Regions from separate parts of the Pinisolibacter sp. genome, predicted to be linked through region 2. Evidence: riboswitches for the same ligand, from Rfam matches in the RefSeq annotation. Region 2 holds a riboswitch; the other holds the start of a gene.
What was found. A riboswitch is a leader RNA that binds a small molecule or an ion and turns the genes downstream of it on or off. The one in region 2 is predicted to bind S-adenosylmethionine.
Positions count from the first base shown of each region.

Region 1: it holds a riboswitch for S-adenosylmethionine, as region 2 does, so the genes downstream of both, metA (homoserine O-acetyltransferase MetA) here and V7Q42_RS18330 (O-succinylhomoserine sulfhydrylase) in region 2, are expected to answer to the same signal.

Region 1 is NZ_DAIPZB010000005.1:90,513-94,926, reverse strand. Features, by position in the region: gene V7Q42_RS03560 (hypothetical protein) at 89-2,347, shown strand; SAM-I-IV-variant riboswitch at 2,567-2,675, shown strand; gene metA (homoserine O-acetyltransferase MetA) at 2,737-3,654, shown strand; gene ugpB (sn-glycerol-3-phosphate ABC transporter substrate-binding protein UgpB) at 4,012-4,414, shown strand, end outside.
Region 2 is NZ_DAIPZB010000053.1:14,836-19,249, reverse strand. Features, by position in the region: gene V7Q42_RS18345 (tellurite resistance TerB family protein) at 1-68, shown strand, start outside; gene V7Q42_RS18340 (GIY-YIG nuclease family protein) at 191-478, shown strand; gene apaG (Co2+/Mg2+ efflux protein ApaG) at 575-967, opposite strand; gene V7Q42_RS18330 (O-succinylhomoserine sulfhydrylase) at 1,140-2,330, opposite strand; SAM riboswitch at 2,418-2,497, opposite strand; gene V7Q42_RS18325 (2'-deoxycytidine 5'-triphosphate deaminase) at 2,710-3,843, shown strand; gene V7Q42_RS18320 (DUF2076 domain-containing protein) at 3,994-4,414, shown strand, end outside.

The DNA.
Region 1 (4,414 bases), on a different contig from region 2:
TTCTCGATCCGACGAACGAAACGACGAATCTCGTGTTGAATATGGGGCGAACGGATCACATTTCGCGGCCGCCCCTCGGGAGGAACAGATGACCGGGAAAACGAGTTTCTCCGCCGCGGTCGCGACCTGCGCCGTGGCGATCCTGTCGATCGTCGGCGCGGCTTCGGCCGCGGAACCGTCGATCAACTCGACCAGCAAAGCGCGACCGGCGGGCAACATGACGCCGGTGCCGTTGCAGGCCTTCACCAACGACGCCGGGTACCGGCTGCTCGCCGCCAACGACCTCGGCATGCACTGCGGCGATCTCGACGACCGTATCGTCACGATCCTGCCGCCGTTCAACGTTCTCCACGCCCAGGTCCTGAAGCGCGGCACCAAGCCGACCATCCTCGACCGCAACACCGCCAGCGTTGTCTACTCCGCCTCCGGACAGGCGGCCGACCCGGCCCTCGCCAAGGCGCCGATCGTCGCCGCCGACGGCAGCGTCTTCAAGACGAACTTCTGGCAGACCGCGCTCGCGACCTACGCCCCGTTCTACCCCGCAGGAACGCTGGCCGCCTTCTATCCCGCGACGCTGCCGGCCAAGGGCGTCGATGTCGGCCTGCCGGTGCCGGATGTCGAGCGCCTCTATCTCGGCGACGGCAAGGTGGTGATCACCCAGCAGACCATGCCGAGCGTCACCTCCTTCGTCACCGACCCGACCAGCGGAGCGCCGACCTCGGTCACCGTCGCCGCCTACCGGGCGAACCGCCCGCAACCGGTGAAGACGTTCGAGACCGATTTCCCGCTGTTCGTGTACTTCCCCTTCGGCTACACCGCGCCCAAGGTGAAGTGGTTCTCGGCCGAGGGTATTCCGGTCGCCCCCTTCGACGACAACGGGCGCGAGAATGCCTATCCGTTGATGCGAGTCCAGGCGAAGCTCAACGCCACCGGCAAGGTGGTGTCGTCGCTCGACACCGTGGTGCCCGTGGCCGGCGAATCCGACTGCAAGAACTGCCATCTCGCCGCCCCCTACGGCGACGGCAGCGCCTTGAAGCGCCTTTCGTCGCCCGCCACGCCCGCCATGGATCCGCAGAAGGGTAAGGTCATCGCCTGGGCGAGCGAGGAGTGGGCCGCCGACATCAACATCCTGCGCAGCCACGACGCCATGCACGGGACGAAGCTCTACAGCGGCTACAATTCGACCACCGGCGTCGCCGGCAAGCCGGTCGCCTGCCAGACCTGCCACTACACGCCGGCGCTCGACCTCTTGCACCTCGGTCCGCAGGACGCTCACGGCCTGACCCAGACGGCGCACGGCACGATGTCGCGCGTCATGCATACCGCCCACGGCAAGCTGAAGAACGCCAACGGCACCCCGGTCTTCCCGGTCATGCCACCGCCGAACGACCCGCGCCGTACGCAGGATCAGGCGACCAAGCCGATCAACGACTTCGAGAAGACGACGCTCGAAGCGACCTGCTACAAGTGCCATCCGGGTAAGCGCACCGAATGTCTGCGCGGCACCATGGCTGGCGCCGGCATCGTCTGCCAGGACTGCCACGGCGACATGGCGCAGGTCGGCGACGACTTCTCGCGGGCCAAGCCGGGCGGTGCCTTCATCGTCCGCTCCGACTACTACACCAACGCCTCGACGCCGCGCGTGCCGTGGGCCAACGAGCCGGGCTGCGGCTCCTGCCACACCGGCGACGCGGTCTCCAACCTCGCCAAGAAGACCGGCGCGGTCGCCGCCCCCGACGCGATCCGACTGTTGCAGGCCTATCTGACGACGGACAGCCACGCCAAGCCGATCCTGCCGACCAACCTGCGCTTCGCCGAACCGCGCGTCACCGCCGGCGCCGCCAAGGGCAATCCGCAGCTCTATCGCATGAGCGTCGACAAGCACGGCGGCGTCTTCTGCGAAGGCTGCCACGGCTCGACCCACGCCGAATGGCCGACCACCAACCCGGCCGGCAACGACAACGTCGCCGCTGTCCAGCTCCAGGGCCACACCGGCAAGGTGATGGAATGCTCGACCTGCCACACCGGCATCCTCGCCGCCAACCTGAACGGCCCGCACGGCCTGCATCCGGTCGGCAACGACGGCAACTCCGCCGCCTGGGTGTCGCGACACGGCGACCACGTGGAATCGAAGGGGACGGCCTCCTGCGCCACCTGCCACGGCACCAAGGGTGAGGGAACGCCGCTCGCCCGCACCGCGATCGCCCGTCCCGGCCTGAAATGCGAGAAGGGCGCTCTGTGCGTCGGCCGCGAGACGACGATCACGCTGCCGGCCAACTACGACGTCGGCTGCAACTCCTGCCACGCCAACCCCTTCACCACGAAGATGACGGCCGTGACGAAGTGACGCCGCGACGCGGAATGCGCGAGGGGGGCCGGTCCCGAGGGGGGGCGGCCCCTTTTCGCGGTCGCCCGGCGAGCAGAGGCGGCGACGGCCGCCTCGGCCGAGACGTGACCGCGCCGGCTCGGTCGAGGCAGGGTCTGCGCCGCTCGCTTCGGTGACGATTTCGCCATTCGCTCCGCAAACAGAATTCGTTGCCAATTCGCCCGGCCGCGTGTACATCGAGGACAGCATCGAGAGTTGAGCGACGCTCAACGCCAACCTGCTGAACCCGGCAAGGTGGCGCTCCTCGGAAGAGGAGGATGTGGCCAGACCGGCAACCAACGGGACAGCCATCTCATGAGTTCGCATCCTCGCTCACCTCGACGCGTCGAGACGCCGAAGGACGAGCCGAGATGCCCATCAAGATCCCAGACGACCTCCCTGCTTTCGCGGCGCTTCTCGCCGAGGGCGTCATGGTCGTGCGAGAGACCGACGCCGTGCGACAGGACATTCGTCCGCTGCGCATCGGGCTCCTCAATCTGATGCCCAACAAGATCCGTACCGAGACGCAGATCGCCCGCCTTCTCGGGGCGACGCCGCTGCAGGTCGAGCTGACGCTCGTCAAGATGACGGACCACGTCTCGCGCAACACGTCGTCGGATCACATGGACGCCTTCTATCGCCCGTGGTCGGACGTCAGCTCGGAGAAGTTCGACGGCTTCGTCGTCACCGGGGCGCCGGTCGAGAAGATGCCCTTCGAAGAGGTCACCTATTGGGACGAGCTCTGCGAGATCTTCGACTGGACGCAGACCCACGTCCATTCCTCGTTCCACATCTGCTGGGGGGCGCAGGCGGCGATCCACCACTTCCACGGCGTGCCGAAACATGCGCTGGGGAGCAAGTGCTTCGGCGTCTACAGCCACCGCAATCTCGCTCCCGCCTCGCCCTATCTGCGCGGCTTCTCCGACGACTTCGCCATTCCGGTGTCGCGCTGGACCGAGGTTCGCCGCGAGGACATCGCCGGTATTCCCGGCCTCGAGGTGTTGATGGACTCGCCCGGCGTCGGCCTGTGTCTGGTCGAGGACATCCGCCACCACGCGCTCTACATGTTCAATCACATCGAGTACGATTCGGATTCGCTCGCCCAGGAGTATTTCCGCGACATCGAACGCGGCGAGCGAATCGCCCTTCCGGCCAACTACTTCCCCGAGGACGACCCGACGCGGCACCCGCGCAATCACTGGCGCAGCCACGCCCACCTGCTGTTCTCCAACTGGATCAATCAGGTCTACCAGACGACGCCGTTTGACCTCGCCGACATCGGCGGGTGAGGCGCGGCACGCCGGCCCCGACCGCCGCACCGGACCCGCGATTCGCGCAAGGCGCCGGTGCCGCGGCGGCGTGGGAGACGACGGCCGTCCGAGACGACCGCCGTCGGCGGCGCGGCGGACATCACGAGCGGATCGCCGCGGCAGGCGGCGATTCCGGCCCGCCCGGATGACGGATCCGCCGTCCGGTCGGCGGCGCCTCCATGGTTCCGCGGCCCAGCCCTCTTGTACATGCGATTGATTTCGTTCTGCCGCCGGCTATTGTCTTGCATGACGTGCCGTCACGAGACGTTCACACCAAGATAATAACGCCGGCTCCATCGCCGGATGTCGGCAGGTCGCCCGCCCAGGGAGGGTATCATGGGATCGTTGAAGCCTATTCTCTTCGGAACCGCACTTCTCACCGCCACCTCGCTCCAGGCCGCGGCCCAGGTCGAGATCCAATGGTGGCACGCCATGAGCGGCGCCAACGGTGATCGCATCGTCAAGATCGCCAATGATTTCAATGCCTCGCAGAGCGAATACAAGGTCGTTCCGACCTTCAAGGGCTCTTACGCCGACACCATGAACGCCGGCATCGCCGCCTTCCGCGCCGGCGGCGCGCCGCACGTCCTCCAGGTCTTCGAAGTCGGCACCGCGACGATGATGGCCGCCAAGGGCGCCATCAAGCCGGTCCACGAGCTGATGAAGGAAGCCGGCGAACCCTTCGACGCGAAATCCTATCTGCCGGCGGTCACCGGCTATTATTCGACCTCGAAGGGCG
Region 2 (4,414 bases):
TCGACCTCGACCCGCTGGTCACCGCGGCGATCGAGCGCTCGGCACGGGTCAGGTATCGGAAGATGTGAAGGGGGACTTCCTCCAGGACATCTCGGCGCTCGATGTCGTGTGGCCCCACGTCGACCCGTCATCCCCGGCCGGAGCGCGACATCGTCGCGCGGAGGGGAAGGGGATCCAGGAGGTGCGGCGAATGTATTTCGTCTACATCCTCGCCAGCCGCCGCAACGGCACGCCCTACACCGGCGTCACCAACGATCTCCATCGCCGTATCGACGAGCATCGATCCGGGCACGGTGCCGAGTTCACCCGTCGCTACGGTGTGACCATTCTCGTCTGGTTCGAGACACACGTACGAATCGACGAGGCGATCGCGCGCGAGAAGCAGATCAAAGGGTGGAACCGATCCTGGAAGCTGCGGTTGATCGAGCGATCGAACTCGGGCTGGAACGACGTCGCAGGCGACATCCCCTACGACTGATGTGAACATCCCGCCGAGAGGCTACCTGGGTCCCCTTCCCTCGCCCTTCGGGCTCGCCGGGGACGACGGCCGGGGACGTCGACGGAACCCCGCCCCTCAGTTCAACACCCGCGTCGTCGCCGGGACGTCCAACGAGAAGGCCGGGATCTCGACCTCGAAGAAGCCGCCTTCGGCGTTCTCCATGCGGTAGCTGCCGACCATGAAGCCGGAGGAGGTGGCGAGCGGGCAGCCGGAGGTGTATTCGAAGCTCTCGCCGGGGCCGATCAGCGGCTGTTCGCCGACGACGCCGGGGCCGGACACCTCCTGGCGGCGGCCGTGGGCGTCGGTGATCAGCCAGTGGCGGGCGCGCAGACGCACCGGCGCATCGCCGAGGTTGGCGATCTCGATGGTGTAGGACCAGAACCAACGGTTCTCGTCGGGCTCGGAGCGATCGCTCTGGAACTCCGGCGTCACCGTCACCCGCACGCCGTGGGTCACCGCCTCGTACATGGCGTCCATCCGTCGTTCTCTCCCGAACCGAACCCTGGGCGACGAGTCCGGTCGGCCGTCTTCTGCCCCATCATGCGCCGATCCGATGTCGACGCAATGCGTTCATATGGGGCGCGAGGGGCGAGAGGCGAGCGCGCCGAGGAGCGGGCGGGCCGAGACCCGCCCGATCCGATCAGACCCGACGCGCCGCGTCCGCCGCGGCGATCACGTCCTCGATCAGATCCTCGACGTCCTCGAGACCGACGGAGAGGCGCAGAAGGCCGTCGCCGATGCCGAGTTCGGCGCGGGCTTCGGGCTTCAAGCGCTGGTGCGTCGTCGTCGCCGGATGGGTGATCAGGCTCTTGGCGTCGCCGAGATTGTTGGAGATGCGGATCACCTCGAGCGCGTTGGAGAAGGCGAAGGCCGCCTTCTTGCCGCCCTCGACCTCGAAAGCGACGAGGTTCGAACCGGCGCGCATCTGGCGCTTCACCAGATCCGCCTGCGGATGGTCGGCGCGGCCGGGGTAGATCACCTTGGCGATGCCGGGGATCTCGACCAGCGCATCGGCGAGGCGGGCGGCGTTCGACGTCTGCTTCTCGACCCGCAGATGCAGCGTCTCGAGGCCCTTCAGCAGCACCCAGGCGTTGAACGGCGACAGCGACGGGCCGGTCTGGCGGATGAAGACCTGGAGATGGTCGTCGACGAACTTCTGGCTCGACAGCACGACGCCGCCGAGGCAGCGGCCCTGGCCATCGATGTGCTTGGTCGCCGAATAGACGACGACGTCGGCGCCGAGCGCCAGCGGCGACTGCCAGCACGGCGTGGCGAAGACGTTGTCGACGACGAGGCGAGCGCCGCTCGCATGGGCGATCTCGGCGATCGCCGCGATGTCGTAGACCTCGAGCGTCGGGTTGGTCGGGCTCTCGAGGAAGAGCACCCGGGTCGTCGGCCGGATCGCCGCCTTCCACTGGTCGAGATCGGCGCCGTCGACCAGGGTCGAGGAGATGCCGAAGCGCGGGCAGAGATCCTCGACGACGTAGCGACACGAGCCGAACAGCGCCTTGGCGGCGACCACATGATCGCCGGCGGAGAGCTGGCAGAGCATCGCCGCGGTCACCGCGGCCATGCCGGTGGCGGTGGCGCGCGCCGCTTCCGCCCCTTCGAGGAGGCGCATGCGGTCCTCGAACATGGTGACGGTGGGATTGCCGAAGCGGGAATACTGATAGCCGGGCGAGGTGCCGAGGAAGCGGGCTTCGGCCTCTTCGGCCGAGGCGTAGACGAAGCCCTGGGTGAGGAACAGCGCCTCGGAGGTTTCGCCCCACTGCGAGCGGAGCGCGCCGCCATGGACGAGTTCGGTGGCGGGGCGGCGACGGCGATCGGTCATCTCATTCCACTCCGGTCGGTCTGCCCCGAGGGACGCGCCCCGGAGACAAACGAAAAACCCGGCCGACGGGCGCCGGACCGGGTTCGCTTTTCCCAGATCCCGGCCCTTTAGCGACGTTGTTTTACGTGGCGGCAAGCCGGCCGGCTCAAATGACCACGGGATGGAGCTTCACTAGACCGCGCCGACGCATCCGTCAACCGACGGAACAGCAGATCGTTCCATGCGAATTCTCTCATGTTTTCGCGCCGAGACGATCCGCATCGCGGCGGATCGAAGCGCGGGAACACCGGCCGCCGCGTCCTTCGCGGGAGTGGCGCGCTCGTCGCCGATGGTCTACGAAAAGTCTCGCAGTCACGCGGGTGAGAAGAGCGGGAAGATCATGAGCGCAGCGTTCGGTCCGGGCATTCTGGCGCAACAGGACATCCGCGCGCTCGCCGAGACCGGAGCGATCGCACCCGCCCGCCCCTTCGACGCCGATCAGATCCAGCCGGCGAGCCTCGATCTCAGGCTCGGCACGGTGGCGCACCGGGTGCGCGCCTCGTTCCTGCCGGGGCCGGATCTGTCGGTCGAGGCGAAGATCCGAGCGTTGACGCTGCACACGGTCGATCTCAGCCGAGGTGCGGTGCTGGAGACCGGGTGCGTCTACATCGTGCCGCTGATGGAGAGCCTGGCGCTGCCGGCGGAGATCTCGGCGGGGGCGAACCCGAAGTCGTCGACCGGACGGCTCGACGTCTTCACCCGCGTCATCGTCGATCAGACCCGAGCCTTCGACACCATCCCCGCCGGCTATCACGGGCCGCTCTATCTCGAGATCAGCCCCCGCACCTTCCCGGTACTGGTGCGCGCCGGATCGCGGCTGTCGCAGATCCGCTTCCGGGTCGGCGACGCGCGCCTCTCGGACGCCGAACTGACCGAGGTCCACGCCCGCCACACCGTCGTCTCCGGCGGCGATGCGGTGTTCCAGGGCGGGCTGACGCTGTCGATCGATCTCGACGGCGGCGCCTGGGCCTCGACCGCGCTCCCCCATCACGGTGACGGCGGGGCGCTCGTCGGCTGGCGGGCGAAGCGCCACACCGGCGTCATCGACGTCGACAAAAAGGCCGCCCTCGAGGTTCTCGACTTCTGGGAGCCGATCGTACGGCGCAGGGACCAGCGCTCGCTGATCCTCGACCCGGACGAGTTCTACATTCTGGTCAGCCGCGAGGCGGTGCACGTGCCGGCCGACTACGCCGCCGAGATGGTGCCGTTCGATCCGCTGGTCGGCGAGTTCCGCGTCCACTACGCCGGCTTCTTCGACCCCGGCTTCGGTGCGGCCGAGGCCGGCGGCAGGGGGGCGCGGGCGGTGCTCGAGGTACGTTCCCACGAGGTGCCGTTCATCCTCGACCACGGCCAGACCATCGGCCGGCTGGTCTACGAGCGCATGGGAAAGCGCCCCGAGACGCTCTACGGCCAGGGCATCGGCTCGAACTATCAGGCGCAGGGCCTGAAGCTGTCGAAGCACTTCAGGAACTGACGCTCTCCGTTTCAGGAGCCGACGCTCTCCGGTTCAGGAGCCGACGCTCCGCGGCGTTTCGGTCACGATCCCGCCACCTCCTCTTCTCATTGTCGCGGGCGTCCCCATCTGACGGGAACGCGATCCCGATGCGAGGAGAGAGGAACACCGATGTCGCCGCAGGATGCCGAGATCATTCGAGACGTCTTCGCCAAGGTTCGCGCGATGGGGTCGGCGATCGACGACGTCGAGGCGGCTCGCCTCGTCGAGCAGGAGCTGCGCGCCAATCCGGCCGCCGGGCTCAATCTGATCCGGGTGGTGGTCGGGCTCGAGCAGGAGCGCGACCAGTTCGCCGCCCACATCGACGAGCTCAACGCCTACATCGACCAGATCGAGGCGCAGCTGAACAGCCAAGGAGCCGGGGCCGGTCACGGCCAGGGCTCGACGAGCGGAAGCCTGTTCGGCGGCTCGGCCCGGGGCTCGTCCTGGGGCGGCGCGCCGGCCCCGGGCCACTACGACCCGCAGCCGGCGCAGGCGTCGCCCTGGGGTGGCGCCCAGCCCTCGCCCGGTCCGTGGGGATCGCAGCAGCCGC